DNA from 2 places in the Blautia sp. DFI.1.216 genome. Region 2 is predicted to be linked to the other one. Evidence: riboswitches for the same ligand, from Rfam matches in the RefSeq annotation. Region 2 holds a riboswitch; the other holds the start of a gene.

Region 1 (16,346 bases), on a different contig from region 2:
AATATTATCATATCCACGAATAGTATTCCCATATTGCCACTATAATAAATTTACATACCTTTTGTGAAAAATGACGGTTTTTTCATCAAATTTGAGTTGATAAATCTTTAACAAATTTCAAAAAAAGGCAAAAATCCTGTTGATTTTAAGCGTTAAATATGTATAATAGTAAAAGAGAAGCGATACCCATTCGCTTTTATGGTAAGGTATCTTAAGCCTGTTTAAACAGGCGCTTTCATTAACGAAGAAAAGAGGTTAAACGTAAGATGGCAAAAATCGATTTAAGCAAGTATGGCATTACCGGAACTACAGAAATTGTCTACAACCCTTCTTATGAAGTATTATTTGAAGAAGAAACCAAACCGGAACTGGAAGGCTTTGAAAAAGGTCAGGTCAGCGAACTTGGTGCAGTTAACGTTATGACAGGTATCTACACAGGACGTTCTCCTAAAGATAAATATATCGTTATGGATGAGAACTCCAAAGATACAGTATGGTGGACAACAGACGAATACAAAAACGATAACCATCCTGCAACTCAGGAAGCATGGAATGCAGTAAAAGAAATCGCTAAAAAAGAGCTCTCCAACAAGAGACTTTTCGTAGTAGATGCATTCTGCGGTGCTAACAAAGATACTCGTATGGCTATCCGTTTCATCGTTGAAGTTGCTTGGCAGGCACATTTCGTAACAAATATGTTCATCCAGCCAACAGCTGAAGAACTTGAAAACTTCGAGCCAGATTTCGTTGTATACAACGCTTCCAAAGCTAAAGTTGAAAACTATAAAGAATTAGGCCTTAACTCTGAAACAGCTGTAATGTTCAACATCACAACTAAAGAGCAGGTTATCGTAAACACATGGTACGGCGGAGAAATGAAGAAAGGTATGTTCTCTATGATGAACTACTTCCTTCCACTGAAAGGCATGGCTTCCATGCACTGCTCTGCAAACACAGATATGAACGGCGAAAACACAGCTATCTTCTTCGGTCTTTCCGGAACAGGTAAAACAACTCTTTCCACAGACCCGAAACGTCTCCTGATCGGTGATGACGAGCATGGCTGGGATGACAACGGCGTATTCAACTTCGAAGGCGGATGCTACGCTAAAGTTATCAACCTTGACAAAGAATCTGAGCCGGACATCTACAATGCGATCAAACGTAACGCTCTTCTTGAGAATGTAACACTTGATGCTGAAGGCAAGATTGATTTCGCAGATAAGAGCGTAACAGAGAATACTCGTGTATCTTATCCGATCAACCACATTGAAAACATCGTTCGCCCGATCTCTTCTGCACCGGCAGCTAAGAACGTAATCTTCCTGTCCGCAGACGCTTTCGGAGTACTTCCTCCAGTATCTATCCTGACAGAAGCTCAGACTCAGTACTATTTCCTGTCTGGATTCACAGCTAAACTTGCTGGTACAGAGCGTGGAATCACAGAGCCTACACCTACATTCTCTGCTTGCTTCGGACAGGCATTCCTTGAACTGCATCCGACAAAATACGCAGAAGAACTTGTTAAGAAAATGGAAAAGAGCGGAGCAAAAGCTTACCTCGTTAACACAGGATGGAACGGAACTGGAAAACGTATCTCCATCAAAGATACTCGTGGTATCATCGATGCAATCCTTAACGGAGATATCCTCAACGCTCCTACTAAGAAGATCCCATTCTTCGATTTCGAAGTTCCAACAGAGCTTAACGGCGTAGACACAGGTATCCTTGATCCTCGTGACACATATGCTGACGCTTCTGAATGGGAAGAAAAAGCAAAAGATCTTGCCGGAAGATTCATCAAGAACTTTGCTAAATACGAAGGAAACGCTGCTGGTAAAGCACTTGTTGCAGCTGGTCCTCAGTTATAATTATAATTGCTGAATTAAAGTTAATTATAATTAAATTATAATTTTATTGTCCAAATGAGTACGAAAGGGATGCGAGTAATTCGCATCCCTTTTTCATGTTGTTTCGGTGGTCAAGCGGATATTCGCAATCCGCTTCGCTACAGGGCTCTGAGTTTTTCTGCCACTTTCTCATATGCGGGTACCGGAACGTGATATTCTTCTCCCATTCTTACTACTTCGTAAACTAATCCGTCAATTTCGGACTGTTTTCCTGCCATGATATCCCGCTGCATGGAAGTGGTTGCTTCCGGTGCGAGGTTGGAAAGGATTTTTAAATTTACTTCTGCCATATCTTTCTGGAAAGGAACTCCCATGGCTTCTGCAAGTGCTGCGATTTCTTTTATCATGGTCTTAAAAAGTTCTCTGGCTTCGCCTTCTTTCTGGAAATCTGCGGCAGTTGCGTGGTAATAGAGTCCTGCTGCCCCGATCGGGGATACATAGGAAAATTTCTCCAGTGCTTCACGGCGGATGTTTTCCGAAAGAGTCCCGTCGATATGACTGTCACAGAGGTCTTTCTGAATCTCTTTCAGTTCCGGTCGGAATTCTGCTTTGTCTCTTACGCCGAATACAATGTGCAGGATCTGTCCATGCTGGAGAAGTTTTCCCGGTTCTTTAATGTTGGCAGAAACATAGATGCAGCCGTCCGTTACCAGAAGATCCGGCAGTTCTTTCTGCATTTTTCCACCTGTTCCATATATATTCAACACTGGAATTACGATAGTATTTTTCCTGGCAATGCGTTTGATAAACGGAATCGTTTCCTGTAAGGAATAGCCTTTTACGCAGACAAAAATTACGTCCGGATGCTCTGCATAATGCTCCATATCTGTAGCAGGAATGCTTATGTTTTCCTCTGTTTTATCCCACATTTTCTCCAATGTAAGACCCTGTTTCTGGATCTTTTTCAGGTGTTCGCCTCTCGCGATCAGGGTTACGTCCTTGCCTGCTTTTTTCATATAATATCCGGTAACACCACCGGTTCCTCCGGCTCCAATGATTAAGTATTTCATATTTATTTTCTGCCCCGCTTTCATTGTTTTGATTCTTATATCATAGCACAATTGCAATTTTTCTTCAGTATATTTTATGCATTACGCTGACATAATTTTGCATTGACAGTTTATTTTTTGCCCTGTAATATCAATGGTATCAATATCAGAATATATTACACAGGAAAAGTATTAAGATGGAACGATATCTGGAATTTAGAATAGATGAACAAACTACAGAACTTAAAATGGAAGCATTTCTGAAAAAGAATGCAGGACTTACAAAACGGCAGATCAGCCAGGCGAAGTTTCGACCGGACGGGATTACCAGAAACGGAGTTCGCTGTCGTGTAACTGAGACAATATATCCAGGCGATGTGATCCGCGTTTGTCTGGAGGAAGCCGGGACTGCTTCTGCGCATCTTGAAAATTATAATGACGGAATCAAAAGTAAAGATTTGTCGGATTTCCATTCCAACAAAGCTTCAGCTCCAGTTTCCGAAACTTCTTTTTCTCTGAATATTTTATATGAAGATACGGATATTCTGGCAGTTGATAAACCGGCAGGAATGGTTACGCATCCGACGGGAATGCATTATACAGACAGCCTCTCCAATCTTGTTGCCAGTTACTTTCGAGAGAAAAATGAACAGGTCTGTGTCCGCCCGGTGGGGCGGCTGGATCAGGAGACTTCCGGGATTGTGGTTTTTGCCCAAAATCAGGTAGCAGCTTCAAGGCTTCAATCTGTAAAATCTCCATGCAAAATTCACAAGCAATATCTTGCCGCTGTATCCGGTACTTTGCCTGTAGATATGCCTGGTGTCTGGCATACCTTAGATTTACCGCTGATGCAGGACCCGGAGAATCATCTGAAAATGAAAACTGCTGCTGATCTTTCCTTACATTCATCTGCATTATCGGGAAAAATCAAAACAGCAGTTACTCATTATCATACTCTTTTTTCCAGTCAGGACTGGTCGCTTATCACACTTAAGCTGGATACCGGACGTACCCACCAGATCCGTGTCCATATGGCATCCACAGGACATCCTTTGCTTGGAGATACTCTTTATCATTCAGACGATAAAATATCTTCCTGTGCTTCCTTTTCCAGGGCAGCCCTTCATGCATGGAAAGTTTCTTTTCAGCATCCTTTCAGAGATGAAATGCTCCTTCTGGAAGCACCATTACCTTTCGATTTTCGTGAACTGGTTTCACTTTCAGGGTCTGATCTGTTGTCTATTTAAGCTTCAAATTCTTTGATCAGATTTACCATTTCAATGGCACTGAGTGCACAGTCATAGCCTTTATTTCCTGCTTTTGTACCTGCGCGTTCAATTGCCTGCTCGATGTTTTCTGTGGTAAGCACTCCGAATAATACCGGAACTCCTGTTTCCAGTGATACTGATGCAATCCCTTTGGAAACCTCATTGCATACATAATCATAATGACTGGTATTTCCACGAATCACAGCACCTACGCAGATAACCGCATCATACTTTCCACTTTTTGCCATTTTAGACGCGATCAGTGGGATTTCAAAAGCACCTGGTACCCACGCTACCTGGATGTCCTCTTCTTTTACATTGTGACGTGTCAGCCCATCCATGGCACCACTTACCAGCTTGGAAGTTATAAATTCATTGAAGCGGGCTGCTACAATTCCTACTTTCATTCCATCTGATACTAATTTTCCTTCTAATGTTTTCATTTTTTCTGGTCCTTTCATCTGTAAATTTATATTTTTTAACCTGTACAGGTTTTTATATACGGTAAATTTTATTTTCGGGAACGTTATCGTTATATATGAAAATCCCCGCTGTATTTAATACTTCAGAATATGTCCCATTCGTAATTGTTTTGTCTTAAGATAACGCAGATCATACGCTGTGGCATTCATCTGTATCGGAACTCTCTGTTTGATCCTGATGCCAAATTCTTCCAACTGATAAACTTTATCCGGGTTATTTGTCAGCAGCCTCAGCTCTTTTACCCCAAGATTTCTCAGAATCTGCGCACCAATGTAGTATTCTCTTTCGTCTCCGGCAAATCCAAGTGCCAGATTCGCTTCGAGTGTATCCATTCCCTGTTCCTGAAGTTCATAGGCACGAAGTTTATTGATCAGTCCGATTCCTCTTCCTTCCTGTCTCATATAAAGGAGTATCCCTCTGCCTTCTTCCTCAATCTGGGCCATCGCCGCTGCAAACTGCTGTCCGCAGTCACAACGCTGTGATCCAAAAACGTCTCCTGTCAGGCACTCTGAATGCACACGGCACAGAACGTTTTCTCCATCTCCGATTTCACCTTTTACCAGTGCTACATGATGTTCCCCATTCAGGCGGTTTACAAATCCATACGCCATAAACTCTCCGTATCTGGTCGGCATTTTTGTGGTCGTCACGCGATCCACCAGAATATCATGGCATTTACGGTAATTCTGAATATCTTTAATTGTTATGAATTTAAGATTCCACTTTCCGGCAAGTTCCCGTAACTCAGAAGTCCGCATCATAGTGCCGTCTTCTCTCATAATTTCACAGCACAGCCCGCACTGTTTTAACCCTGCAAGTCTGCACAGGTCTACAGTTGCCTCTGTATGTCCGTTTCTTTCCAGAACACCGTTCTTCTTCGCCAGAAGTGGAAACATATGTCCGGGGCGTCTGAAATCTTCGGGTTTTGCATTCTCATCCACACATTTCATGGCAGTAACAGAACGTTCTGCCGCAGAGATTCCTGTAGTGGTGCTGATATGGTCTACGGAAACAGTAAAAGCAGTTTCGTGATTATCTGAATTTTCTGCTACCATCTGCGGGAACTGCAGTTTTCTTACATATTCCTCAGACATTGGCATACAGATAAGTCCTTTTCCGTGAGTTGCCATAAAGTTAATATTTTCTGTTGTGGCAAACTCTGCTGCACAGATAAAATCTCCTTCATTCTCTCTGTCCGGATCATCCGTTACCAGAATAATTTTTCCATTCCGAAGTTCTTCCAGAGCTTCTTCTACTGAATCAAATCCGTTCATTTTTTCTCTCCTTATGCAATGTATTTTCTGATACAATATATTTTTCTGTTGTTAAGAGGGCAAAATCATTCGTATTGGCTGCTTATCTGGTTCGTGTCAGGCAGATAAAACATCCACTGTACAGTTCTGCATCAATCGAATAACCGCTTTGTGGTTAATTCTGTCAAAAGCCATACTTATTCAGAAAATCCCGTGTAATATTACTTTTTATCGGCTGTTCTTTCACAGGCGTTATTAATTTTTCCACGTATTTTCCAATTATGTCTGTCTCCAGATTAACGATATCTCCTTCTTTGCGTTCTCCGAGGACTGTAATCTTTACTGTATGAGGAATTGCAGAAATGGAAAAGTCTGTTTCTGAGACTTTTGCCACTGTAAGACTGATTCCATCAACTGTTACAGAACCTTTTGTCACAATATATTTCATAATTTGTGGTGAAGCCTGAATGGTGTACCAGACAGCATTATCATCTCTGCGAATTTCCGTGATTTTTCCTGTTCCATCCACATGCCCGGCAACAATGTGTCCTCCAAATCTTCCATTTGCAGGCATTGCCCTTTCCAGATTTACATGCTGTCCCAAAGAAAGCTGAATCAGCGCAGAACGATTCAATGTCTCATGCATCACATCTGCTGTAAAACCATCTTCCAGACATGCAGTTACAGTGAGGCAGATTCCATTTACAGCTACACTGTCCCCTGTTTTCAGATCATCCAGAATTTTCTCTGCCCGTATCGTAAATACTGCTGAATTTGCTCCTTTTTTTATTTTTTTCACAGTTCCCAGTTCTTCAACAATTCCCGTGAACATTACTCTTCACCTCACTCTCTATAAGAAAATCATCTCCTATTCTGATTATTTCGCTGTTTTTTAATAATATTGCGCTGGCAGGATCAGGAAATCCTTTTCCTTCTATCGGTGTCTTTGCACTTTCTCCCCCAAAAAGTTTGGGTGCTATATAGGTCTGGACTTTCTGAACAATACCGCTTTCGAGTGCTGACCAGTTTAAAGTGCCTCCTCCTTCCAGTAAGATACTGTCTATCTTTGCAGCTCCCAGAAGTTCCATTAGTCTGTTTAAATCTATGTGTCCGTTTTTTTCCGGGACATCCAGAACTTTACATCCCATATCTTCATAATTCTTTATCTTCTGCTGGTCTTTACTGCTGGTTGCAAAGATTGTTGGAATTGTTGATGCCGTTTTCACAATTCTGGAATTCAGTGGTGTCCGCAAGTGGGAGTCACAGATAATACGCACAGGATTTCTGCCGTTTTCCAGTCTGCATGTAAGCATCGGATCATCTGCCAGCACAGTTCCCACTCCAGCCATAATCCCTGTATATTTCAATCTCTGTTTCTGCACATGCATTCTGGCAGCTTCGCCTGTCACCCATCTGGATGCGCCTGTATAAGTGGCAATTTTTCCATCCATGGTCATCGCATATTTCATGACTACATATGGTTTTTGATTCTGTATGTAATAGAAAAATGCTTCATTGAGTTTATCGCACTCTTCTTTTAAAACGTTTTCCGTTACTTCGATCCCATGCTCTTTCAGAATCCGGATTCCTTTTCCTGAAACCAGGGGATTAGGGTCCGAGGAACCAATAATCACACGTCTGATCCCCGATTCCAGGATTGCATTGACACACGGAGGCTGTTTCCCGTAATGGCAGCAAGGTTCCAGAGTAACATATATGGAGGCACCTTCTGGCTGTTCTGTACATGATGCCAGAGCTTCCCTTTCTGCATGAAGTTCACCGTATTTTCTGTGATATCCCTGGCCAATGACTTTTCCGCTTTTGACGATCACGGCACCTACCATTGGGTTAGGTGCTGTAAATCCCATTCCTTTTTGCGCCAGTTCTAACGCCATTTTCATATATTGCCTGTCTTTTTCCATATCCGTTATATCTTTCAATCCCTCATCTCCTGTTCTTCTGATGGTACTGATGATACCAAAAAAGCCCCGGTGTCTTTCAACATCCAGGGCCTGTAAATTAATATCTGCTTGAATTATCTTCGTGTGAATCTGACTTTTTGCTTCATCATTAAAACTGCTTTGATGATATTAAAAAGCTCTGGAATAAATTTATTATTCCAGAGCAGTCGCTTTCACAGATCAGTTAATTCTTCTGTATCTCTACTGTTATCTTCTTTCATCCAGACTGTACTGTCGGCTTCGGAATTACACCGAATCATGCCTTACGGCTCGTGGGCTTTACCACCGGTAGGGAATTGCACCCTGCCCTGAAGATCTTATTTTATTTTTATCAGCAATTTCTAAATTTTATCCTGTTGATGTCTGAAAGTATACTCTTAATTTTTATTTATGTCAAGATTTTTTCAGACATATAATTTCAGTTTTTCAGGAAAGTAATTCTCTTACCATCTCTGCATTGAATGTCACACCTGTCAGGTGATCTACTTCAATCTGATACAGGGCATTGGCTGCGATATGCTCTGCTGCCTGTTCCAGATCACGAATACCGCTTGTATTTTTATGCAATTCAACGATGGCATCCAGACCGTCTTCTGTTACTACACATTCTTCTGCTTTCAGGCTCATGCGTTTCAGAACTTTCGGAAGAACGTATTTGGAGAAGATGATCTTCTTCTCTTCTGATGTATAATCCGGGATATCGATCACCGCGAAACGGGACATCAGAGGTGCGCTGATCTGGGATTTATCGTTTGCCGTAGCAATAGGATAAACGCCCACTGTGGGCACCATACATTCCATATAGTTATCTGTAAATCCAAGGTTGTCAAGCAGAGTAAGAAGTACGTCTGCAGGATTTCCGTTGCCCTTACCTGACGCTGCTTTATCAAGCTCGTTGATAATAAATACAAGGTTGGATTCTCCTGCTGCCGAGAAAGCTTCCATGATGATTCCGGGCTTTGCGTTTGCATAGATTCTGGAACTTCCTGTAAGCTGTTCCGGATCATTGATGGAACTCATGTCCAGAGTTGTCCAAGGCAGTTTCAGAATACGGGCAACTGCATAGGCAATCTGGGATTTGCCTGTACCTGCAGGACCTACAAGGAGAAGTCCGTATGCAGGAAGTGTATGGGTACGGTTGATCTGTATGATTGTTTCAATGATACGCTGCTTTACAGATTCCATTCCGTAGAGTTCCTCATCAAGGATCCTGCGGGCTTCCTGAGGATCGATTGCTTCAAAATAATTGCTCTTCCACTGTACATTCATCATGATGGAAAGTGCTCTCTGAGCATGACGTCTCTCCTCCGGAGATACTTCGTGTGAACGGGCAACTGCAAGGTTTCTTCTCGCCCAGAGACGGATATTATCCGGCAGGGTTCTGCCTGCGCAGGTCATAAAATCAGTGATGCTCTGAATGCTTGTCAGCTTCATCTCGTCCCCTGTTTCTTCCTCATCTTCATCCTCAACAATCTCTGCAGGTGCACTGCTTGCAAGAAGTCTCTCGATCATAAACTGAAGAAATCCGTCCTCTGCGGAAAGTTTCGTACCGCCGCCAAAAGCAGTTTCACGAATCTTATAAACTGCATAACCATTCTCTTTATTCTCTCCAGAAAGACGCACATTGATATGATTCTCCCCAAGCCATTTCAGAAGACTTACAAATCTTGAATCAATACTGATAATATCTGCACTGAAAACGCCGTCATCTTCTTTAAATTCAAAGGATGTACGTTTAATCGGATTAGTAAAAATACCGCAGGAATGATGTTTCCACTGACGGCTGCTGTTATCCAGGATCATGATCGGTTTCTCAGGGGAAGTCTCCTTTTCATTGGACTGGAACGTAGTGTAGGTACATTCAGACTGTACGCCTGTTTTCTTGTCTGAAGCACCGCTGAAATCAAATACTGGCATGGTAAATACTCCTTTTATCTTATCATGCAATGCATGACATATTTCTATTACACATCTCTGCAATCCTGTCGGAAGCTATTTATTATTCTAGCAGAATCTTTTCTTTTAATCAATTCTGTAAATGTATTTATTGCATAAATATTCAATAAATTATATCCTGATTTATTCCCCCAAAATCATTGACGGTAACATTCACAGGCCTTATAATAATAGTAACTGAGAATTTCCAGAAACTCTCTGGAAAATCGGAATTTACTTTTAGGAGAGCAAAATGAGCAAAATTATTTTAACCGGTGACCGCCCAACAGGCCGCCTTCATGTTGGACATTATGTTGGTTCATTATCCGAGCGTGTTCGTTTACAGAACTCCGGCTTATATGATGAAATTTATATTATGATCGCAGATGCACAGGCATTAACAGATAACGCTGAACACCCTGAGAAAGTTCGCCAGAACATCCTTCAGGTCGCCCTGGATTATCTTGCATGCGGCATTGATCCTGAGAAATCCACTATCTTTATCCAGTCCATGGTTCCGGAGCTTACAGAGCTTACTTTCTATTATATGAACCTTGTTACTGTGGCACGTGTACAGCGTAATCCTACAGTTAAATCTGAAATCCAGATGCGTAATTTTGAGGCAAGCATCCCTGTTGGATTCTTCTGCTATCCGATCAGCCAGGCTGCAGACATCACTGCATTCCGCGCTACTACTGTTCCGGTTGGCGAAGATCAGCTTCCAATGCTCGAGCAGTGCAAGGAGATCGTCCACAAATTTAATACTGTTTATGGTGAAACTCTGACAGAGCCTGAGATTATTCTGCCATCCAATAAAGCATGCTTACGTCTGCCAGGTATTGACGGAAAAGCAAAAATGAGCAAATCTCTCGGAAACTGCATCTACCTTTCAGATGAAGAAGCTGATGTTAAGAAGAAGGTTATGTCCATGTTCACAGACCCGAATCATCTTCGTGTGGAAGATCCGGGACGTGTGGAAGGAAATCCTGTATTTATTTATCTGGATGCATTCTGTAAACCGGAATATTTCGCAGAGTTCCTGCCTGAATATCAGAATCTGGATGAACTGAAAGCTCATTATACACGCGGCGGTCTGGGTGATGTCAAGGTTAAGAAATTCCTGAACAAAGTACTCCAGGCAGAGCTTTCTCCAATCCGCGAAAGACGTAAATACTGGGAACAGCATCTTGATGATGTATATGATATCCTCAAAGAGGGAAGCAAGGTTGCTGAAGCAAAAGCTGCACAGACACTTCATGATGTTCGTTCAGCAATGCAGATCAACTACTTTGATGATAACAGCTTAATTAAATAATTATATGCCGGTGGCTACAGCGACCGACAACGATGCGTAAATAAGAAATTCAAACGCAAGATTGTTCAAAAATCAACTTATTGACACATCAAAACAGGTTCAGGCAAAAGCATTCTGCTCACGTCTGAACCTGTTCTGTTATTTCTTCACTGACTTGCTTTTCAATCTATTTTACAGATAAAATCTATCCGATATCTTTCATATCTGATACCATTTGATCTCATTTGCCTCCATATGTAACCGGAAACTGCTTCCATCACCTCTGTAAACTACTGTATCCTGTGGTTCGTAAGTGTTGTTGACTACGCAGTATTTTCCATTTTTTACGTAAGCATGTACTTCTACATTGTAGTTGGTTGAATACCAGCAGTGAAGTTCTTCCTCTGCGGATGCTGACCAAAGGACTGCACGATAAAGCACGCGGCTGTTCTTGAAGCTGTATGGAAGTCCGCTGATATAAACGCCTCTTCCTTTACCGAAAGTCTTTACAGCCATCTGCACTTCCTGGTCTTTCTGGATTAAGATTTCTGTTTCCGGTAAGGCATAAATGTTCTTCTTACCTTCACCGAAATCAACCTCGCCTTCTGCATCTTTAAGGATGAAATGATCTCTGTGTTCTTCCCAGTTATATTTATCTGTATTCAGGTTAAATCCATGTTCTTCTTCTACTCCAAGTACATCATCTAACTGAATGAATCTGCCCTGCCACTGATGTGCTGCCGGTTCTCCTACACCGATAAATCCACCGCCATTATATACAAATTCTCTGACTGCTGTGATGATTGTTTCGTCGATCCAGTTCTCGCCGCCTGACTGTGCAGTGTCCGCATCTCCTACATTGATCACTACGTCAAACTTCTTCAGAAGATCTTTGTCTGCTTTGATATCATCAAAGCTGATAAATGATACATCAAACGGTGCGCCGCTTAATGCTTCGATAATTCCGAAATAAGAATAATTCTGCTTGTAATAGATGGCGTGATGTACCATATGGTTACCCCATGAGCGCATCTTTCCCCAACAATTCAGGACTGCTACCCGTTTTACGCAATAAGGAGTCGTTCCCTGAATGTTATCATATAAAGTGCGGAACTCTTCGCAGACTTCTTTGATATACTGTACAAAATCCGGGAATTCCAGGGCAAGTTTCAGATATCCGCCGTAGCCTATTCTCTGGATCGGGCTTCGAAGGATTGCTCTTCTTGCTGTTACCCAGTTTACTTTTGCCTCCTTTACAGGATCGCCGCCTTCATGGAACGTATCCGGGAAAAAGTATGGCAAAAATCTTCCTTCTGTATATTTTACATTCTTAATATCACTGAACAGACGCAGGGTCGCACCATTTCCAACACTTCCAACTACAGCATCCAGTCCGATAGATGCAAATTCGTCCATAAACGGTTCCATACCAATCCAGTGATCTCCCATGAACATCATGGCCTCTTTTCCGTATTCATGTACGATATCTACCATCTCTTTGGCAAGCTTCGCAACTTCGCGTCTCTGAAATGCCTGGAAATCTTTGAATTCTTTTGAGGGAATCCGATAGGTATTGTTCATGTATCCCTGATCAATGATATATTCCGGTCTGAAAGGATAGCCCACTTCTTTCTCAAACTGCTCCAGAATATATGGGCTGACTGAAGCGGAATAACCAAACCAGTCTACATATTTCTCTCTTGCAAGTTCATCAAATATAAGAGTAAACTGATGGAAAAATGTAGTGAAGCGCACAACATCCACATACTCATGAGTATCCAGAAATCTGCGCAGACGTTCCAGAGAGTGTGCTCTTGTTTTCGGCTGACGCACATCAAATGTAATCTGCGGTTCTACGTCTTTCCAGTCATTTACTACTGCATTGTACATATGTACAGGATCCCACATAATATATGCCAGGAAACTTACAGTATATTCATGGAAGCGTTTCGCAGATAAGATCACTACATTTCCTGTCTCTTCTTCATATGACCACTGATCTGTCAGTACCGGCTCTCCTGTGGTACGATCCATTACTTCCCACCATCTGCGGATATCATCTCTTGTGTTGACTGCAAGCATATTCGGATAGAGGTGATCCATCAGATGAATCTCCAGTGTATCTGCAACCGCTGTGTGGAAAGATGTCATAATATACATCTGCTGGATTTCTTCCGGATGTGCTTTCGCCCACGCATTGTCCTTACGAGTTGTATAGTAGGTTGCATAAATTTTGGCACCTGTGTCTTTTAATTTCTGCGGAAATTCTGTTCCGTCACAGTCACGTATAGCATCAGCGCCCCACTCTTCTATCATTTCCAGTGTCTGTGGAACTACATCCAGGTCAGTTGGTATGGTTACACGACCTTTTCCCATTTTCTGTTACCTCCTTCATTTTGCTGACAAGCGGATAATTACTGTCCGTTCGCTTCTGTAATCACATTATTTTCAGTCTATCTGTTTATAAAATACTTTCTTTCAAAATTTTTTTCAATTCACTTTTTGCTTTGTTTTTTAGAAATCTTGCTCTTACAAAAAAATTATGGTATTATAGAAAATATGTTATCAGCTATCTGAAAAGCCTTCTATTTTTTACCTTAATAACTGATGTTGATTTTATTTTTATCATTTTTTATGCACTTATTCTAATTATCCTGAAGAATCTCAGTTATATCTTTTGCGATATAAAATACTATCATTCAGAATCCGCCAACAAAATTGCTACAAATATACTCATCTGCCGTAAACAGAAGAAAGGAGAATCTGCCATGAGCTCACAATCATTTCGTTTCAGCCCCGAACACCCAACAGCTCAGAATATTACGCTTTTAAATACCTCTTCTTCCCGCTACGAGGGTGACTGGCCCAGTATTCCTCACTCTCATGCCTTTACAGAATTGTTCTATGTACGTGACGGTCAGGGAGATTTTCTGATCGAGGATCAGATTTTCCCAATCTCAAAGGACGATTTGGTCATCATTAATCCACATATCAATCACACTGAAATCTCCAAAGGGAGTCCTCCTCTGAGTTATTTTACAGTAGGTGTGGACGGACTATGTTTTTCCTTTAACGGTCATAAAGAGTATCGCATTTTTAACTGTCGTGAAAAGAAAACAGATTTGTTATTTTACTTTAATTCTCTGTTTCAGGAGCTGGACAGACAGTCTGAAGGATATGAAACCATCTGCAGTCATATGCTGGATATTCTGATTCTGCAGCTTCGGCGCATTACGGATTCACCATTTGAACTGATCACCGCCCAGCATCCAAGTAAAGAGTGCGCTCATATTAAGCGTTATCTTGACTCCAATTACGGGGAAAATATTACTCTGGATCACCTCTCAGAACTCAGTCATCTTAATAAGTATTATCTGAGTCATGAATTTACAAAATATTATGGGATTTCTCCTATCAATTATCTGAACCGAAAACGCATCGAAGTGTGCAAGGAGCTTCTGGAAAATACTGATTACGGGATTTCAGATATTGCGCATCTCACAGGATTCTCCTCTCAGAGTTATCTCTCCCAGAGCTTTCGCAAATCCTGTGGCATGACTGCAGGAACTTACCGTAAACTTAAGAAAAAAAGAAAGGATCCTATTTAATATCATGCAATACACATTTCCAAACTACTATAAAGAATTTTCCTGCATTGCAGGAGCCTGTCCGGATACCTGCTGCGCAGGATGGCAGATCGTGATTGACGATCAGACACTGAAGAAGTACCAGCACTTTAAAGGTCCATTCCGCAATCGCCTGCACAATGATATTGACTGGAAAGAACATGTTTTCCGCCAGTATAACAGACGCTGTGCTTTTCTCAACGAAGAGAACCTGTGTGATATCTACACAGAAGCAGGACCGGAAATGTTCTGCAGAACCTGCAGAAATTATCCTAGACATATTGAAGAATTTGAAGGTCTGCGTGAGATTTCCCTGTCGCTCTCCTGTCCGGAGGCAGCAAGGATTTTACTTTCCCAAAAAGAAAAGGTACACTTTATCACAAAAGAAAAAAAGACAAAAGAAGAAGTCTATGATGACTTTGATTATTTCCTGTTCACTGCACTTATGGACACCCGTGATATGCTTATAGATATCATCCAGGACAGAGCTGTACCCATGCAGAAACGTCTGTGGAAACTTCTGGCTGCTGCACATGATTTCCAGTTATGTGTAAATAAAAATGAACTCTTTAAATGGGAAGAAATGCGAAAACGACATGAAGATTCCGGATACGGAGATAGATTTTGCAGCAAAATTTACTCTCGTATAAATACAGATAACATAGAAAACAGTTCTGTTGCATCTGCCTGCGCAAATACACCAGAACAATTATTTAAAAAAATGTGGAAAACTGTTGTCCCGGAAATGGAGGTTCTGCGCCCGGGATGGCAGGAATACTTAAAGAATTGTCTGACTCCACTGTATAATGGAAATACAGATTCGCAGTCTGACTCCGGAAATCTTTATTCCTGGCAGAAAAGTGAATTTGATTTCTCTTATCCGGACTGGCAGATTCAGGAGGAACAGCTTCTTGTTTACTGGATCTATACCTATTTCTGCGGTGCAGTTTATGATGATGAGATCTTCGCCAAGGTGAAAATGGCAGTTGTGTGCACCCTGTTCATCCATGAATTAAATGTGGGAACCTATCTGAAAAACAACCGGCAGTTTAAGCTAGATGACCAGATCCGTATCTGTTATCAGTTTTCAAGAGAACTGGAACACTCAGATCTTAACCTGAACAGATTTGAAGAATTAATGTCTGAAAAAGAGATTTTCTCCTTTGAAAATCTGCTGAAAATCTGCTGATGCAAATAAAAAATCCAGTTATTATGAGCACTAAATCAATCGGAAGGCCTCTGATGGTCTTCCGATTGATTTTAATAATTAATATTGTCCTCTCATTACTGTATTTTCAGCATATGCCAGAATTCTATCTGTTTTCATTTAGAGCATGTTTGAAAAATCATTTCAACAATCTGTACGCTCTAATCTACGGATCATAGATACCAGATGTCCGGCACAATTTCGGATTTCTTCTTCTGTAAGTTTACCTTCTTTATATGCCTGGCGAATATTCTTATCATCATCCGGATTTCCAGGCATGATAATGTCATTGCCTGCTGCCACACATTTCCATGGAACGCTTCCATCTTCCGGAACTGTTGTGTTCCAGTCTGACATAATTGCTCCGTCAAATCCCCATTCTTTTCTGGCAACTGTCATGCACAGATCTTTGCTGTTCGC
Region 2 (16,346 bases):
TGTTGTGATGCCTGTGCGCTCCAGAAAAAGGTCCATTTCTTTTTTTGTGCCGGAGCCTTTTTCCCTGAGGATAATAGAATCTTTCAGGAAATCATGAAAAATAGCGGGTGTTTCTCTGTCCTTGAGTGCAAGATAGTGATCTGTTACAGGAGTTGCTATGACCAGCTCATCATGGCAGAAAGGAATAAATACGCAGCTTTCATCACGTGTATTCTGGCCTACCAGAGCCAGATCTACAGTTCCGTCCAGTACCCGGCTGATGGATTCTGAACTGTCTGACTGTATGGAGTGAAAATAAACATCAGGGTGCGTTTTGCCGAAAGCAGCAAGCAATTCCGGCAAAAGATAAGAAGAAGGAATGGTAGATGCAGCCAGATCTATCATATGTTTGTGGGCACCTGTAAAATTTTCAAGCAGGTTATTTCTGATTTCCAGCATACGGACTGCACTGTCATAAAGCTGGTAGCCTTTGGCTGTGATCGTTGTTTTCTTTGTAGTACGGATGATCAGTTTCATATGCAGTTCATCTTCCAGGGAACGTATATGCGCACTGATCGTAGGCTGTGTCAGATAGAGGCGGCGGGCTGCCTCTGAGAAGCTGCCGTAGTCCACGACAGCGACGAATGCTTCTAATTGTTTAAATTCCATTGTGAAACTCTCCTTTTATAGCAATGCAGATAATGCAGCTAAAGCAATATCCAGTTCCTGTTTTGTATTCTCGGATCCGAAAGAAAACCGGAGAGTACCTTTCGGGTATGTTCCAAGGGTTTTATGGGCATTTGGTGCACAGTGAAGGCCAACTCTTGTCATAATTCCGTAAGTACTGTCCAGCTCAAAGGCGGCCTGAGCCATGTCCATATGTAAGGTCTGGACAGATACAACTGCACAACGGTTTTCAGTATTTTTTTTACCGATAATACGCAGAAATTTTTCTTCAGGATCCAGATTCAGGATACCATCTATAAAGTATTGTGTCAGCATTAATTCATGTTGGCGGATTTCTTCCATGGACTGTTTCTCCAGATCACAGAGTGCGGCATGAAGTCCCAGAATCCCAGGTATATTGGGAGTTCCGGGCTCGAAACGATCAGGAAGAAATGCCGGTACTTCTTCAGAATGAGAGGCACTTCCTGTTCCACCGCTGATAAGAGGCTCAATCTGCGCTGCCAGTTTATTGCGGATCAGAAAGCCACCTGTTCCCTGTGGCCCTCTGAGTCCCTTGTGACCTGTAAATGCCAGTGCGTCTATGTGACATTTCTCCATATCAATGTTAATGGTTCCTGCCGTCTGTGCAGTGTCCAGAATAAAAAGAAGCCCATGTTCTTTGCAGAAATCTCCGATTTCCTGTGCTGGCATGACAGTTCCGCATACATTAGAAGCATGAAGACAGACCACAAGCTTAGTCTCAGGACGAAGGAGTGCGGTCGCTTTATCAAGCAGAAGACTGCCGTCAGAAGCGCATGGGATCCTGTCAAAAGAAATTCCATGTTTCTCCAGCTGTACAAGGGGACGCATCACTGCATTATGCTCCATGGCAGTTACAAGTACATGATCGCCGGGTTTCAGAAGTCCTTTCAGAAGAACATTCAGACTGGCAGTGATATTTTCTGTAAAAATAACATTCTTACCCTTTCCGGAAGTAAAGTGAAAGAGCCTCAGAAGCTGTTCTCTTGTTTCAAAAATCTGTTCCTCCACAGAATAAGCTGCCCGGTATCCTCCCCGGTTCACATTCACAGCAGAGCCTGACAGGTAATCATAAACTGCCTGTGCAACAGATGGTGCCTTGGGAAAAGACGTACTGGCCTGATCCAGATAGATTTTATTCATAAATAAATCCTTTCGTTTGTCATGGGCGGAAACCCACTGCCTTTAGGCGGTGGGAGGAGCCTTGTAAATTGTTATCTATTATCCTTGACTCTCAATATATTTTTGTATAGTTGCTGATGACACTTCTCCAATGCTGCAAGCAAAATAACCATCTGACCAAAATATTTTTTTCTTCCAATATTGTTTTGATAAGACCGAATTATACTTTTGCCATAAGTAGTATGTTGTTTCCTGTTTTACAATTTTAACAATGTCGCATACTCTATCCGTTGCATCATAACTTAACAAAAATGTATATGGTCTTTGTCTGTTTCCATAGCAATTATTTCGTAGCCACGAGTATTAGCTATATCGAGAATCTTTTGTTTCACATCATCAGCAATAGAGCCTTGTAGTAGTTGTTTGCGGTATTTGGTTACAAGAACTATATGTACTTTCAGACTGTATTTTCGTCTGTTATGACGATAATATCTATTATCCATAAATCACCTCTGATAGTTATTGACGTTCACTAAATATTAGTATACACTATTGCTAGTGAAGTATCAATGAGAGGAATAAATTTTATGGAACAGATAACTATAACTGCAAAAGTTCAGATAGTTGCAACTGATACAGATAAAGTTTTGCTTAATAAAACAATGTCTGTTTATTGTGATGCCTGTAATTATGTTTCAGATTATGTATTCCGCACACATGACCTAAAGCAGTTCTCACTCAATAAAATTTTGTACTCTACTCTAAGAGAAAAGTTCAGTCTCAAATCACAAATGGCGCAGTCTGTTTTTAAAACGGTTATCGCAAGATATAAGACCATTCTTGAAAATCAGAATGAATGGATAAAACCATCTTTTAAAAAACCTCAGTACGACCTGGTTTGGAACAGAGATTATTCTTTAACTCAAAACTGCTTTTCCGTCAATACGCTTAATGGTCGTGTGAAACTTCCTTATTTTGCTGAGGGTATGTCTAAGTATTTTAACCATTCTATTTACAAGTTTGGTACTGCCAAACTTGTAAATAAACATGGTAAATACTATCTGCATATACCAGTTACCTATGAGGTTGAAGAAAGTAATATTTCTGATATTTGTAATGTTGTAGGTATTGACAGAGGTATTAACTTTGTTGTTGCAACTTATGACAGTAAACATAAGTCTGGATTTGTTAGTGGTAAAGCTATTAAACAGAAACGGGCTAATTATTCCAGGCTTCGTAAAGAACTTCAAATGCGACATACGCCATCCTCAAGGCGAAGACTAAAAGCTATCGGTCAGCGAGAAAACCGTTGGATGCAGGATATTAACCATCAGGTATCGAAGGCACTCGCCACCGGTAATCCAAAGCATACTCTCTTTGTATTAGAAGATTTGACTGGTATTCGCAATGTTACAGAACGTGTCAAAACAAAAAAACGCTATGTTTCTGTATCATGGTCTTTTTATGACCTTGAGCAGAAGCTGATTTACAAAGCGAAGCAGAATCAATCTTCTGTAATAAAGGTGGATCCTCGTTATACCAGTCAATGCTGTCCTGCTTGTGGACATACTGAAAAGTCTAATCGTAATAAGAAAATACATTTGTTTACTTGCAAAAACTGCGGTTATACGTCTAATGATGACCGTATTGGAGCTATGAATCTGTATCGTATGGGAATAAACTATCTTGCTGATAGCCAAGTACCTAATACAGTTGTAACAGAGTAAACTCTGCTACAAAGGGTGCTGTCAACCACCCAATGATGTAACGCCACTTTAGGCAGCAATGCCTATTGGGGATAAAAGGTCGGAGGCGTAAGCCGTTACTACGACTGGGCAGTTACAAGCCCATTACCTTTAGGTGATGGGTAGTTGACACAGAAGCGGACTTCCCGGAGAAAACGGAGGAAGTCGAGCAGATTGTTAGAGTAGAACCGCAGGGCTATGTGGGAATTTATCATGCGGATGAAGAATAAAAGTATCATTCAGTTCATCCTTTGAATAACTGCGCGTCGCATTCTCGTTATTTTCCAATGAAGAGAGTCAGACGCGCAATTTTGTTTCAATCTGGAAAAAACTATACCATTCGCTTGTCTGCGAATCCGATTGCACGGGTATAAAAGCCTCAGCGTAGCTCGCTATGCCTGCGTTTTTATAATAATATAAGAACGGAAGTTTACTTAAAAACATATATATGGTATAAACATTTTATAGAAAAGGATATCTTTAACACGATTGTATGAATCTATAAAATATCGTAAAACAGGAGGCGTTTAAATGATCAGACTTCAGGATATTGCAGATATGGCGGGGGTGAGCCGGACTACGGTTTCCAATGTGATCAATGGAAATACCAAGAGAGTGTCTCAGGAAACCATAGATAAGATTACCCGCATTCTGAAAGAACAGAATTATGTTCCACATATGGGATCTGTGATGTTGTCAGGTCATGGCTCCAGAATCATCGGAGTAGTGCTTGGATTTGCCACTGCTCATGGAATGCAGTCTCTGCAGGATTCCTTTGTGGGAGAGCTGATAGGAACCATACAGACAGAAGCAGAACGGAAAGGTTATTTCGTCATGCTTATCGGTGGAGAAAAAATTGAAGATGTAGTAGACATGGCTTCCAGGTGGAATGTTGAGGGTCTGATCATTCTGGGATATGATGAGGAACGATACAGACAGCTGTCCAGAAAACTGAACAAAAAGATGATATTGATCGATGCATATCCGGAAGGGGAATACACCTTCCAGAATGTAGGAGTTGACGATTATTCCGGTGGATATCAGGTTGGAGAATACCTGTATTCCTGTGGATATCACAGGGCATTGTTTATCGCAGAGACAGATAAGGACAGTGATTCCCGCAGATGGAATGGATTCAAACAGGCTATGGAAAAGCAGGGCGGTTTCTGCAGCAAATCCCGTCTGATCGTAGTTCCGGGGGAGAAGAGACAGCGCCTTAGCAGATATGAAGAACTGCTTCCTCGTTTCCTTGAAGTAAAGGCACTGGCGTTTTCTTCGGATTACGGAGCGATTGAGGCTATGAACTATTTCTTTGACCATGGGATTAAGGTTCCGGATCAGATTTCCATAGTAGGTTATGATGACAATATTTATGCGGAGTTTGTCCGTCCCAGGCTGACTACGGTTCATCAGGATATCCACCAGAAGGGCGTGATCTCCCTGCGTCGTCTGCACCGGATGATAGAGGGAGAAACTTTAAAAGAAATGAATATCAAGAGCCCGGTGCGGCTGATAAAAAGAGAGTCTGTGAAGGAATAGCAGGCTCTCTTTTACAATTTACAGAACTTATCTGGTTGGGTTAACAGTGTAAAAACATACTGATTATTGTATGATATGCACAAAAATAGATCGTGAATTTTGTGTGAAATTTAAGTTTCCCGAGAAACCTGTTGATTTTTACAGACAGACTGCGTTATGATAAAGTCACCAAGGGAAAACAGAGGTTGCGCAGCCTTCGTAGTTAATGAAAATTAAATTATGGAGGAGAAAAAATGTATAAAAAAATAATAAGCACATTGGTAATTGGTACTTTGCTTGCCGGCACATTAACAGGATGCGGCGGTTCATCTGACGCAGGATCTTCAGCGAAAAGTTCAGGTAAAACAGAACTGGAACTTTTTTCCACAAAACCTGAGAACAAGGATACGATTCAGAAACTGGTAGACAAATATAATGAAAGCCATGACGATGTGACAGTAAAGGTTACTGCTCCGCCGGATGCAGGAACAGTATTAAAGACCAGAATGGCAAAGAATGATATGCCTGACATCGTAGCAATGGGCGGCGATAACAACTACACTGAGGTTGAGGGTGCAGGTATGCTGCTTGACCTGGGTGATCAGGATTATATCAAGGATGTACAGGAAGCCTATATTGACATGGTTTACGATGTAAATAAGGACAAAGAAGAGACAATATATGGTGTTCCATTTGCTACAAATGCTTCCGGTGTTATCTACAATACAGAGAAATTCGAAGAGCTTGGACTGGAAGTTCCGAAGACCTGGGATGAGTTTATAGATGTTCTGCAGAAAATCAAGGATGCAGGCGAGCAGCCATTACTGATGACTTACAAAGACGCATGGACAGCACTTGCACCGTGGAACTCCATAGCAGCAGACCTTGCACCGGAGAGCTTCGCGGATGACCGCAAAGCAGGCAAGACAACATTTGTGGGAACACATGAGGAGATTGCAGAGAAATATCTGACACTTCTTGATTATGCACAGGATGATTACATGGGACTTAGCTATGATGACGGAAACAAGAAATTTGCCAACGGTGACGCTGTAATGATCATCAACGGAAACTGGGCAATCAGCCAGTACCGTAATGCTAATCCGGATGTAAAAATAAACATGTTTGCACTGCCGTCTTCCAATGATGAATCCCAGAACAAGGTTACCTCAGGTGTGGATGTGCTTCTGGGCGTAAGTAAGAGCAGCTCTAATGTAGATGCAGCCAAAGATTTCGTTTCCTTTATGATGGAAAAAGAAAATATACAGACTTATATTGATGAGCAGTTCTCATTCTCCGCATTAAAGGGTGTAGAGCAGAGTGATGAAGCAGTATCAGGCGTACAGGAAGACATCAGCAATGGTAAAGTTGCTAACTTTGAAGACCACTACTATCCATCAGGACTGGATATGGCCGCACTGGTTGCTGGATTTAGTTTAAATCGTGCAAATGGAATGGATGATAAGGAAAACATCGATCAGTTCCTGAAACAGTGTGATGAGAAATATGATGTTGCGAATGTAGATTAAGTGAGGGGATGAGCCTATGAAGAAAGCAGCGAATCGTAAAAGACCTGCTGTCAACAAAATTTACTATATTTATGTTGGTATTCTTGCAGTATTATTTTTCATCTTCCATACAATTCCTTTCCTGAAAGGTGTGTTCTACAGCTTTACTGACTGGAGAGGATACGGAGAGTGGAATTTCGTAGGGCTGCGTAATTATCTGCATATGTTTGTAGATGCAGATACAGGAAATGCTTACATTTTCACCTTTAAATTTGCTGTGATCACTACGATCCTGGTTAATGTGATCAGTCTTGTGCTTGCATGCGCATTAAATGCAAAGATTAAATTCAAAAATACGATTAAAGCGTTTTATTTCCTGCCGTATATGCTGGGGAGTCTGATCGTGGGATTCATCTTTAACTATATTTTTGCAAACCTGGTTCCGGAGCTTGGAAAAGCTCTGGGAATCAAGGCTCTCAGTGTGAATATTCTGGGTACCAACAATGCGATCTGGGGAATCATTGCAGTATCTCTGTGGATCGGATGTGCATTTAATACACTGATCTATATTGCAGGACTCCAGTCTATTGATACAGATGTATATGAAGCTGCTGACCTGGACGGAGCTACAGGCTTCAAGCGTTTCAGCAAGATCACATTCCCTCTTCTGGCACCGTCCTTTACCATTAATATGGTGCTCTCTGCCAAAGGTTACCTGATGGTTTACGATCAGATCATGGCCATGACAGATGGTGGACCTGGAACAGCAACTACTTCCATTGCAGTCCTGATCTATAAGAAGGGATTCGGTGGAGGACAGTTCGCCTACCAGTCAGCCAATGCAGTTGTGCTTTTTATTGTAGTTGTGCTGATTTCTGTATTACAGCTTCGTATACTTGAGAAGAGAGAGGAGAAGTTAGGATGAAACAGGGTGTAGCGAAGGTAAAAGAACGTTACAACTGGCCTGTAACGATTCTTCTTATCATAGGAATTGTGCTGATTATTCTTTTGCCTCTGTATATGGCACTGATGATCGCAATCAAGGATCCGTCTGACATGAATAACATACTGGCATTACCCAGAAAGCTGCGTCTGCAGAACTTCGTGGATGCCTGGGTGATGACAAATTTCCCACAGAAATTTTTTAACACTGCATTTATTACAGTGATCAACCTGTTCTTTACATTGATCACAAACTCCTTTGCAGCGTATGCAATAACCAGAAACAGGAAAAAGAGTAAATTCTTTTCCATTATGTATTACTACTTTATCAGTGCCATGTTTATCCCGTTCCAGGTAATCATGCTTCCATTGGTTGTACAGGCGAATACCTTCCATCTGGATAATATTTACGGTATTAGTTTTCTTTATATTATCTTCGGTCTGCCCATGAATACCTTCCTTTATACAGGTGCAATCAAGGCGATACCGGAAGCACTGGATGAAGCAGCAATGATCGATGGTGCCAACCCCATCCAGATTTTCAGCCGGGTCATTTTCCCGGTATTAAAACCAACTACAGCAACAGTAGCAATCCTTTCCTTTATGTGGACATGGAACGACTTCAGTATGCCACTGGTACTCTTAAGTGATGAGAGCCAGCAGACCTTACAGCTTGCACAGTATGTATTCAAGAGCCAGTTCTCTGTAGACTATAATCTGGCATTTGCCTCTTATCTGCTTGTACTGGCACCTGTACTGATCGTATATATCTTCTGCCAGAAGTGGATCATGAACGGTGTTGTTGCCGGTGCAGTAAAATAACACATCAATAAACTTGAGAAATACAAACAGGAGGCTTACGTTTATGAAGAAAACCTGGTGGAAAGAAAGTGTTGTTTATCAGATATATCCCAAAAGCTTTAAAGACAGTAATGGAGACGGAATCGGGGATATCAGAGGAATTATTGAGAAGCTTGACTATTTGAAGGAGTTAGGTGTGAATGTTCTCTGGATTTCTCCTATGCTTGAGTCTCCGCAGGATGATAATGGCTATGATATTTCTGATTACAGAAAGATCTACAAAGATTACGGAACCATGGAGGATTATGAAACTCTCCTTGCAGAAGCACACAAAAGAGGAATTAAGATTCTTATGGATTTGGTTGTAAACCATACTTCTGATGAACATTCCTGGTTTATCGAGAGCCGTAAATCCAAAGACAATCCTTACCGCGACTATTATATCTGGAGAAATCCGGTGAATGGTAAGGAACCAAATAACTGGGGCGGAGTATTTGGCGGTTCAGCCTGGGAATATGACGCACAGACAGATATGTATTATCTTCATCTGTTCTCCAAGAAGCAGCCGGATCTGAACTGGGAGAACGACAAGGTTCGTCGGGAAGTTTATGATATGATGAACTTCTGGTGTGAAAAGGGAATCGACGGTTTCCGTATGGATGTTATCAGCATGATCTCCAAAGATCAGGAATTTCCTGACGGGGAGATGAATAACGGATTGTATGGTGATTTCGGTCCGTACAGTGTTCATGGTCCAAGAATCCACGAATTCCTGCATGAAATGAATCAGGAAGTTCTTTCCAAATATGATGTGATGACTGTGGGGGAAACCTCAGGAGTTACCATTGAGGAAGCACAGAAATACGCAGGTGATGACAGAGAAGAACTGAATATGGTATTCCAGTTTGAGCATGTAGAAATCGGCGGCGGTGATTATGGCAAGTGGACCACAGAACGGTATGATTTCAAAGAGTTCAAGAAAATCATGATCAAATGGCAGGAAGAACTGGCAGGAAAAGCATGGAACAGCCTTTTCCTTGGCAACCATGACCAGCCAAGAAGTGTATCCAGATTTGGAAATGACAATCCTGCTTACCGCGATATTTCAGCCAAGATGCTGGCGACCTGTCTTCATATGATGCAGGGAACCCCTTATGTTTATCAGGGTGAAGAGCTTGGAATGACTAACATCTATTTCGACAAGCTGGAGGACTACCGCGATATCGAGAGCCTTCATTATTTCACTGAGCTGACAGAGACAGGCAGACTGACACCGGAGTATATGATGAAATGCCTGATGCTCAGAAGCCGCGATAATGCCAGAACACCTATGCAGTGGGACACTTCCGCAGGTGCAGGTTTCACTACAGGGGAACCATGGATCAAGGTAAATCCAAATTACCAGCAGATCAATGCAGCATATCAGTTAAAAGATCCGGACTCTGTTTTCCATTATTATCAGAAGCTGATTCGTCTGCGTAAAGAAATGGACATCATTGTGTACGGAGAATTTGAGGCTCTGTACCGTGACCATGATCAGATATTCGCTTACATAAGAAAGCTTGGATCAGAGAAGCTGCTCACAGTATGCAATTTCAGTGCACAGGAAGCGGAAATGGAACTTCCGGAAACATTCGCAGAAGGATCTCAGTGCCTGATTACGAATATGGGAAGAAAAGTATTTGACAGGAAAATCATCCTGAATCCATATGAGGCGTTTGTGCTTTACAAAAAATAAAATAGTCTGAAAAAAATACCCTTTCGTATGACATGACGAAAGGGTATTTTTGCTTTTATTTAGAGGAGAATGCTGATAGAGTATAAAAAGTGCTTGCCAGTATATATCTTCTTGCTTTAACTTCTTATTTTAATGTATACCTATTTATCTGCTCCATAATATCTGTCATCGCCGAAGCCAAGGATCAGCATGAAGATTGGCTGTAAGAAGATAAGGCCAATGGCGAATCCTGTGCCTCTGCCAAAAGCTCTTGCAAGCTTAACACTGTACATAATGCTGATTATGGCAAGTATGATTTTGATCAGTACGATGATCATGGAGATCATTAAACTGTCGTTTGTTTCAAGAGTTCCCTGTAAGCAGGAAGATACGATTCCAAGAACCAATGTCAGCCAGAAATATGCAGGTTGCCATGCGATTTTATAAGAAATATAATCGCCATATATTGGAATAATACTTTTCCATCCGGCCTCCCCTGCTTTGGTAAAGATTCTCCAGTTGGCAATAATCTGCAGAAGCCACCATGCGAATGCAATCATCAGATACATACCACCTAAGAATACCATGCTGCTGATAGCTATAAGTCCCATTTGTGTTCCCCCATTTCTTTCTGTGAGATATGATACATGTATCGTTGGTGTAGAAGCATAGTTGAGAACTATGTTTGTTCTCCTGAAGTATTTATGCTAAATCCATTAAAGCATATTCTCAGTAGTTCGTCAATTATCAAAGAAGATTGTACATAAGCGAGGTGAAAACTATGGCAGCAATACTTATGAACTACAAAATACCGGGATATTATATATTTTTCATTTGTCTGGCAGTGATTTCCTGTTTTTCTAATCCTGGAATGGTTGTATTAGCGGGCTGTAGGGTTGATAATATTGATCAGGCAGAGTAAAATTTTATCAATGAAGTGAGTCTCCTGCTTTAATATTACAAATATTCGTCTGACTTATGAAAAGTGCCTGATGAGATGAAAATCTTCTCAGGGATGGGTTGTGAGAACAGAGAAAAAAGAATGGTTTCGGAAAAAATAATGACAAGTTAAACAAAAGCCGTAAAGTGGGAATTTCTAGCTTTGCGGCTTTTGTGGTATCATGAATTGAAAGACATCTCAACAACTTTTCCATTGGTTACCTTAATGCGCAGACCTAATCCATTCATGCTTCTCATGGTAGACATGAAAGCGGATTTTGAGCAATAATCGTTGGGAGCTTCACCTCCGGAAAAATAGTATTTGGTCTTGGAAGTAAGTTTAAATGTATGTTTTCCGTATTTTATATATGCTTTTTTGTTTTGGCTGTTTAATATTCCGTTTTTGGAAGTATTAAATGACGCATACATTGTCAGAGTGTTCCCCTTACATATAGCCTTTCTTGTGCCTGACATATAGTATTTTGTGCCATTGGTTGTTATTGTTCCGCCTTTTTTTCCATTTATGCAGGTATCATAGTAGGTTGTACCTGACTTTCCGGTAGCTGCCTGCACATTTGAGAATCCCATGCAGCCGGTAACGAGGCAGATGGCAAGTATCAGTGTTAACATTTTCTGGAACTTCTTTGTCCATGTTTTCATATTGAAAACCTCCTTTCGTTTTCTGGATTTATTATAATAGCCTGGAAAAGCAAAGTCAATAGAGGAGCGTAATGGAATAGTTGTATTGACAATAGATATCTGTATGTAGTATAATCAGACGCAAATAAAAGAAAATTCTTCGGGGTTGTGGTGATCAGCATCAGCTGAGATTCCCTACCGGCGGTTATAGTCCGCGACCCGCTTCGGCGGCTGATCTGGTGGAATTCCAGGACCGACAGTATAGTCTGGATGAGAGAAGAACACGCGATATTTACCATACGTGCTCATTACCCCGGATATGATCCGGGGTTTTTTATATGTTGAAGAGAATCTTCATTATATAAAAAGCTTGTGGAATTTTCTTTTAACAGGATATGAGACATATCCATAAAGAATAATTTCAAAGGAGAGAAACAGTATGAGTGAACAGGTATTAAGAAATGGAAATGCGATGGCGAGGAGTAAGACGAGAACCATTACACAGATAGCCATGCTTGGCGCTATCGCAGGAATTTTAATGAATCTGGAGTTTCCGCTTCCTTTCCTGGCACCGACTTTTTATCAGCTGGATTTTTCAGAAATCCCGGTACTGGTTGGCTCATTTGCAATGGGACCGATCGCAGGTGTACTGATCGAGCTGGTGAAGATTCTTGTGCATCTGGTAACAAAGGGCTCTATGACAGCAGGTGTAGGCGATGTGGCAAACTTCATCTTTGGATGTACATTTGCAGTTCCGGCAGGTCTGATCTACCGCTATAAATCTGTTAAGAGCAGAAAACATGCAGTGATCGGAATGGCAGTTGGAACCGTACTTACAGCAGTAGTTGCATGCTTTATCAATGCATTCGTGTTACTTCCGGCATACGGAAAGGCTTTTGGAATGCCGGTAGAAGCATTTATCGAAATGGGAAGTGCAGTACACAGTTCTGTAAATAATCTTCTTACATTTGCAGCAATGATCATTTTCCCATTCAACATATTCAAATATGCTCTGACATCCCTGATCGTATTCCTGATTTATAAGAGAATCCGCGTGGTGCTCAAGGGAGATTGATTTTATATCTGATAAAGAATAAATAAATTGGCAGCACAATAAATAAAAAAGAAGAACAGCCGTATGATGAAAAATCTGCGGCTGTTCTTCTTTTTATGTGTAAAAAATAATTACGGAAATTGTCAGACAGACTTAAAAAAGATACGATAATATGGTAAGATAAAACAGACGATATAAACATCGGAATGTGAGGTTTATAAAATGAATGATACAGGAATCAGACCGGAAGTTATAGAAGAAATCCGAAACCTTGCGCAAAAATATGATATTGAAAAAGTAATTCTTTTTGGTTCGAGAGCAAGAGGAGATTTCAGAAGAACAAGTGATATAGATATTGCAGTCACAGGAGGAGATTTTGCAAGGTTTGCGTTAGATGTGGATGAAGAGACAAGTACTCTTCTGGAGTATGATATTGTAAATCTTGATCGTGACATGCAGGATGAATTAAGAGAATCTATAGAGAAGGAAGGGAGGATTTTGTATGAGAAAATATGAGAATTTCTGCAATGCACTGTCTAACATGAAAGATATTTATAATTATGAAGAACCATATGATAATGTAGTGATTACCGGACTCGTAGGATTGTATGAAATTTGTTTTGAGCAGTCATGGAAAATGATGAAAGAAATACTGGAGATTCATGGATATGCAGAGGGAGCAACAGGTTCACCGAAAATCATTCTGAAGACTGCCTATAAAGCAGGAATGATAAGAGATGAGGAGCAGTGGCTTCGTGCATTGCAGGCAAGAAATAATGTTACACATTCTTACAATCAGAAAATTGCGTTAGGAATTATAGCTGATGCAAAAGAAGAGTTTTATCAGATGTTTTGCGAACTAAAAACAGAGATAGAAGAAAACTGGCTGTAATAATCAGCGAAGGTATAGAAAGCGAAAGGAAGTATCCATTATGGGACAGATACACAATATTGAAAAACTGACAGATTGTAAATTTTTAAATTTGTACCATTTAAATGCAACAAGCATTCACAACACTCCTGTGTCATATTTCGTGGCATCCCGTGCGAAGAGTATTAACGAATTAAAGATAAAAACAGGTAAAAACACTCCGGATGGCGTGATCATTTACAGTCTTTATGGGGAAAAGAGAGACAGAGTTGTATTAGTACGTCAGTACAGATACGCAATTGGCGAATATATCTACGAATTCCCGGCAGGTCTGGTAGAATCGAACGAAGAATTCCATGAGGGTGCAGTAAGAGAAATGTACGAGGAAACAGGACTGAAATTCACACCGCTGAAAGTAGATCCTGCATTTGAGAAACCTTATTTCACAACGGTTGGCATGACAGATGAATCCTGCGCAACTGTTTATGGATATGCGGAAGGTGAAATCAGTAAAGATGCACAGGAAGACACAGAGGAAATTGAAGTTGTACTTGCTGACAGAGAAGAAGTAAAGAGGATTCTGCGTGAAGAAAATGTAGCAATCATGTGTGCATATCAGCTTATGCATTTCCTTCAGGATGAAGAACCTTTTGCATTTTTGAAGGAAGAACTTTAACCAAATCAAGCAAGTAGCGAAGCGGATGATTTTATCTGCTTGACTAAGGAGAATTAAAGGAGAATTAAGATAATGGCAAAATGGCAGAGAAGCTTCTTCCAGCCTGTGCTTCCGCTGGGAGAAGATGGACGGAGAGTTACAGGAAGTAAAGAACACATTGCACTTTCCAGAATGGCAGCAGGAGAGGGAATGGTCCTTCTGAAAAATGAGAAAAATGCACTTCCGATTCGGAGAGGGACGAAAGTCGCACTCTTTGGTAAGGGTACTGTAGACTACGTAAAAGGCGGCGGAGGAAGTGGCGATGTAACTGTAGAATATATCCGTAATCTTTATGAGGGCATGAAGATTAAAGAGGATGAGGGAAAAGTAGAAGTTTTCGATAAACTTGCGAAATATTATGAAAAAGATATTCAGAAACAATACGCAGATGGTGCAGTACCAGGTATGACAGTTGAGCCGGAGCTTCCGGATGAACTTCTGAATGAAGCGCGAGAATATACAGATACTGCAGTAATTACCATTTGCCGTTTTTCAGGCGAAGGATGGGACAGAAAATGTGAAGCAGCACAGGATGGATACGTTCTTGACGGAGAGGAAAAAAGAAACTCCGAGTTGTCAGCGAAGATTTTTGAAAACGGTGATTTCTGCCTGACAAATGCAGAGAATGCCATGGTAGAGAAAGTAAAGAAAGCATTCCCACATGTAATCGTAGTGATGAATGTTGGCGGTATCGTGGACACGAAATGGTTCAGAGACTGTGATGAGATCCAGTCAGTACTGATGGCATGGCAGGGCGGTATGGAAGGTGGTCTTGCAACAGCAGATATACTTTGTGGTGATGTTAATCCATCCGGTAAATTATCCGATACTTATGCAAAAGATCTGGAAGATTATCCATCCACAGTAAACTTCCATGAGTCTGCATTCTATGTAGATTATACAGAAGATATTTATGTAGGATACCGTTACTTTGAGACAATTCCGGGTGCAGCGGAGAGAGTAAATTATCCGTTTGGATTTGGACTTTCCTACACAGATTTCGACTGGAAGATGACTGGTGCTTCCGAAGAAAACGGTGTGATCACGGTTCTTACTGAAGTAACCAATACAGGAAAAACAGCAGGAAAAGAAGTTGTCCAGCTTTATTACGGAGCACCACAGGGTAAACTCGGAAAGCCTGCGAAAGTGCTGGGAGCATTCAAAAAGACCAGCATTCTTCAGCCGGGTGAACGACAGATTCTTACCCTGAAACTTCCTGTAAATCAGATGGCGTCTTACGATGATCTGGGCAAAGTATGCAAGTCTGCATATGTTCTGGAAGCAGGAGAATATGCAATCTATATTGGTACAAACGTAAGAGATGCAGCGAAGATTGACTTTACATATGTAGTAAAAGAAGATACAGTAACTGAGCAGTTAAGCCGGAAGGCAGCACCATATCATCTTCAGAAACGTATGCTTGCGGACGGTTCTTATGAGGAACTTCCACAGCGTGAATATGTGGAAGAAGAAGGACTTCCGAGACAGGATAAATATGCCATCGGTCTTCCATGCCCTGATACAAGAGGACAAAAAGGAATAGACTTTCTTGATTTTCTTGATTCCAAGGGAGTTCGCTTCTCTGATGTAGCAGATGGTAAAATGACATTGGATGAGTTTATGGATGTCCTGACATTGGATGACTGTATCAATCTCCTTGGCGGACAGCCAAACACAGGATGTGCCAATACATTTGGAATGGGAAATCTTCCGGAATACGGAGTCCCGAATGTGATGACTGCAGACGGACCAGCCGGACTTCGTATTCTTCCGAAATGCGGAGTGAACACAACTGCCTGGCCATGTGCCACACTTCTTGCCAGCACCTGGGATGAAGAACTGGTAGAGAAAGTTGGTAAAGCAGGAGCGGAAGAAGTAAAAGAAAATAATATCAGTATCTGGCTTACTCCTGCCTGCAACATTCACAGAAGCCCGCTCTGTGGCCGTAACTTTGAGTATTATTCTGAAGATCCGTACCTTGCAGGAAAGACAGGTGCAGCTATGGTAAGAGGCATCCAGTCTCAGCATATCGGAGCAAGTGTGAAGCATTTTGCAGCCAATAATAAGGAGACAAACCGTAAGGATTCTGAT

Evidence for each region. Region 2 has a riboswitch for FMN ahead of LJE11_RS11410 (ECF transporter S component). Riboswitches for the same ligand answer to the same signal wherever they lie in the genome.
Region 1: linked by a shared signal. The riboswitch ahead of ribD (bifunctional diaminohydroxyphosphoribosylaminopyrimidine deaminase/5-amino-6-(5-phosphoribosylamino)uracil reductase RibD) and the one ahead of LJE11_RS11410 (ECF transporter S component) in region 2 are both predicted to bind FMN.

Annotation. Positions count from the first base shown of each region.
Region 1 covers NZ_JAJDML010000005.1:94,300-110,645, reverse strand. Annotated here, with positions in the region: gene pckA (phosphoenolpyruvate carboxykinase (ATP)) at 267-1,871, shown strand; gene LJE11_RS03530 (ketopantoate reductase family protein) at 2,009-2,920, opposite strand; gene LJE11_RS03525 (RluA family pseudouridine synthase) at 3,097-4,146, shown strand; gene ribH (6,7-dimethyl-8-ribityllumazine synthase) at 4,143-4,610, opposite strand; gene LJE11_RS03515 (bifunctional 3,4-dihydroxy-2-butanone-4-phosphate synthase/GTP cyclohydrolase II) at 4,725-5,924, opposite strand; gene ribE (riboflavin synthase) at 6,088-6,735, opposite strand; gene ribD (bifunctional diaminohydroxyphosphoribosylaminopyrimidine deaminase/5-amino-6-(5-phosphoribosylamino)uracil reductase RibD) at 6,716-7,825, opposite strand; FMN riboswitch at 8,070-8,184, opposite strand; gene LJE11_RS03500 (AAA family ATPase) at 8,291-9,781, opposite strand; gene trpS (tryptophan--tRNA ligase) at 10,053-11,114, shown strand; gene gnpA (1,3-beta-galactosyl-N-acetylhexosamine phosphorylase) at 11,313-13,469, opposite strand; gene LJE11_RS03485 (AraC family transcriptional regulator) at 13,862-14,701, shown strand; gene fliB (flagellin lysine-N-methylase) at 14,706-15,908, shown strand; gene LJE11_RS03475 (glycoside hydrolase family 3 protein) at 16,071-16,346, opposite strand, start outside.
Region 2 covers NZ_JAJDML010000027.1:807-17,152, reverse strand. Annotated here, with positions in the region: gene LJE11_RS11465 (selenium metabolism-associated LysR family transcriptional regulator) at 1-648, opposite strand, end outside; gene LJE11_RS11460 (aminotransferase class V-fold PLP-dependent enzyme) at 664-1,827, opposite strand; partial or broken gene tnpA (IS200/IS605 family transposase) at 1,906-2,309, opposite strand; gene LJE11_RS11450 (RNA-guided endonuclease TnpB family protein) at 2,394-3,533, shown strand; gene LJE11_RS11445 (LacI family DNA-binding transcriptional regulator) at 4,083-5,090, shown strand; gene LJE11_RS11440 (ABC transporter substrate-binding protein) at 5,324-6,598, shown strand; gene LJE11_RS11435 (carbohydrate ABC transporter permease) at 6,615-7,502, shown strand; gene LJE11_RS11430 (carbohydrate ABC transporter permease) at 7,499-8,341, shown strand; gene LJE11_RS11425 (glycoside hydrolase family 13 protein) at 8,385-10,058, shown strand; gene LJE11_RS11420 (DUF5684 domain-containing protein) at 10,199-10,648, opposite strand; gene LJE11_RS11415 (hypothetical protein) at 11,157-11,636, opposite strand; FMN riboswitch at 11,768-11,901, shown strand; gene LJE11_RS11410 (ECF transporter S component) at 12,055-12,690, shown strand; gene LJE11_RS11405 (nucleotidyltransferase family protein) at 12,892-13,185, shown strand; gene LJE11_RS11400 (HI0074 family nucleotidyltransferase substrate-binding subunit) at 13,172-13,561, shown strand; gene LJE11_RS11395 (NUDIX hydrolase) at 13,602-14,216, shown strand; gene LJE11_RS11390 (glycoside hydrolase family 3 protein) at 14,289-16,346, shown strand, end outside.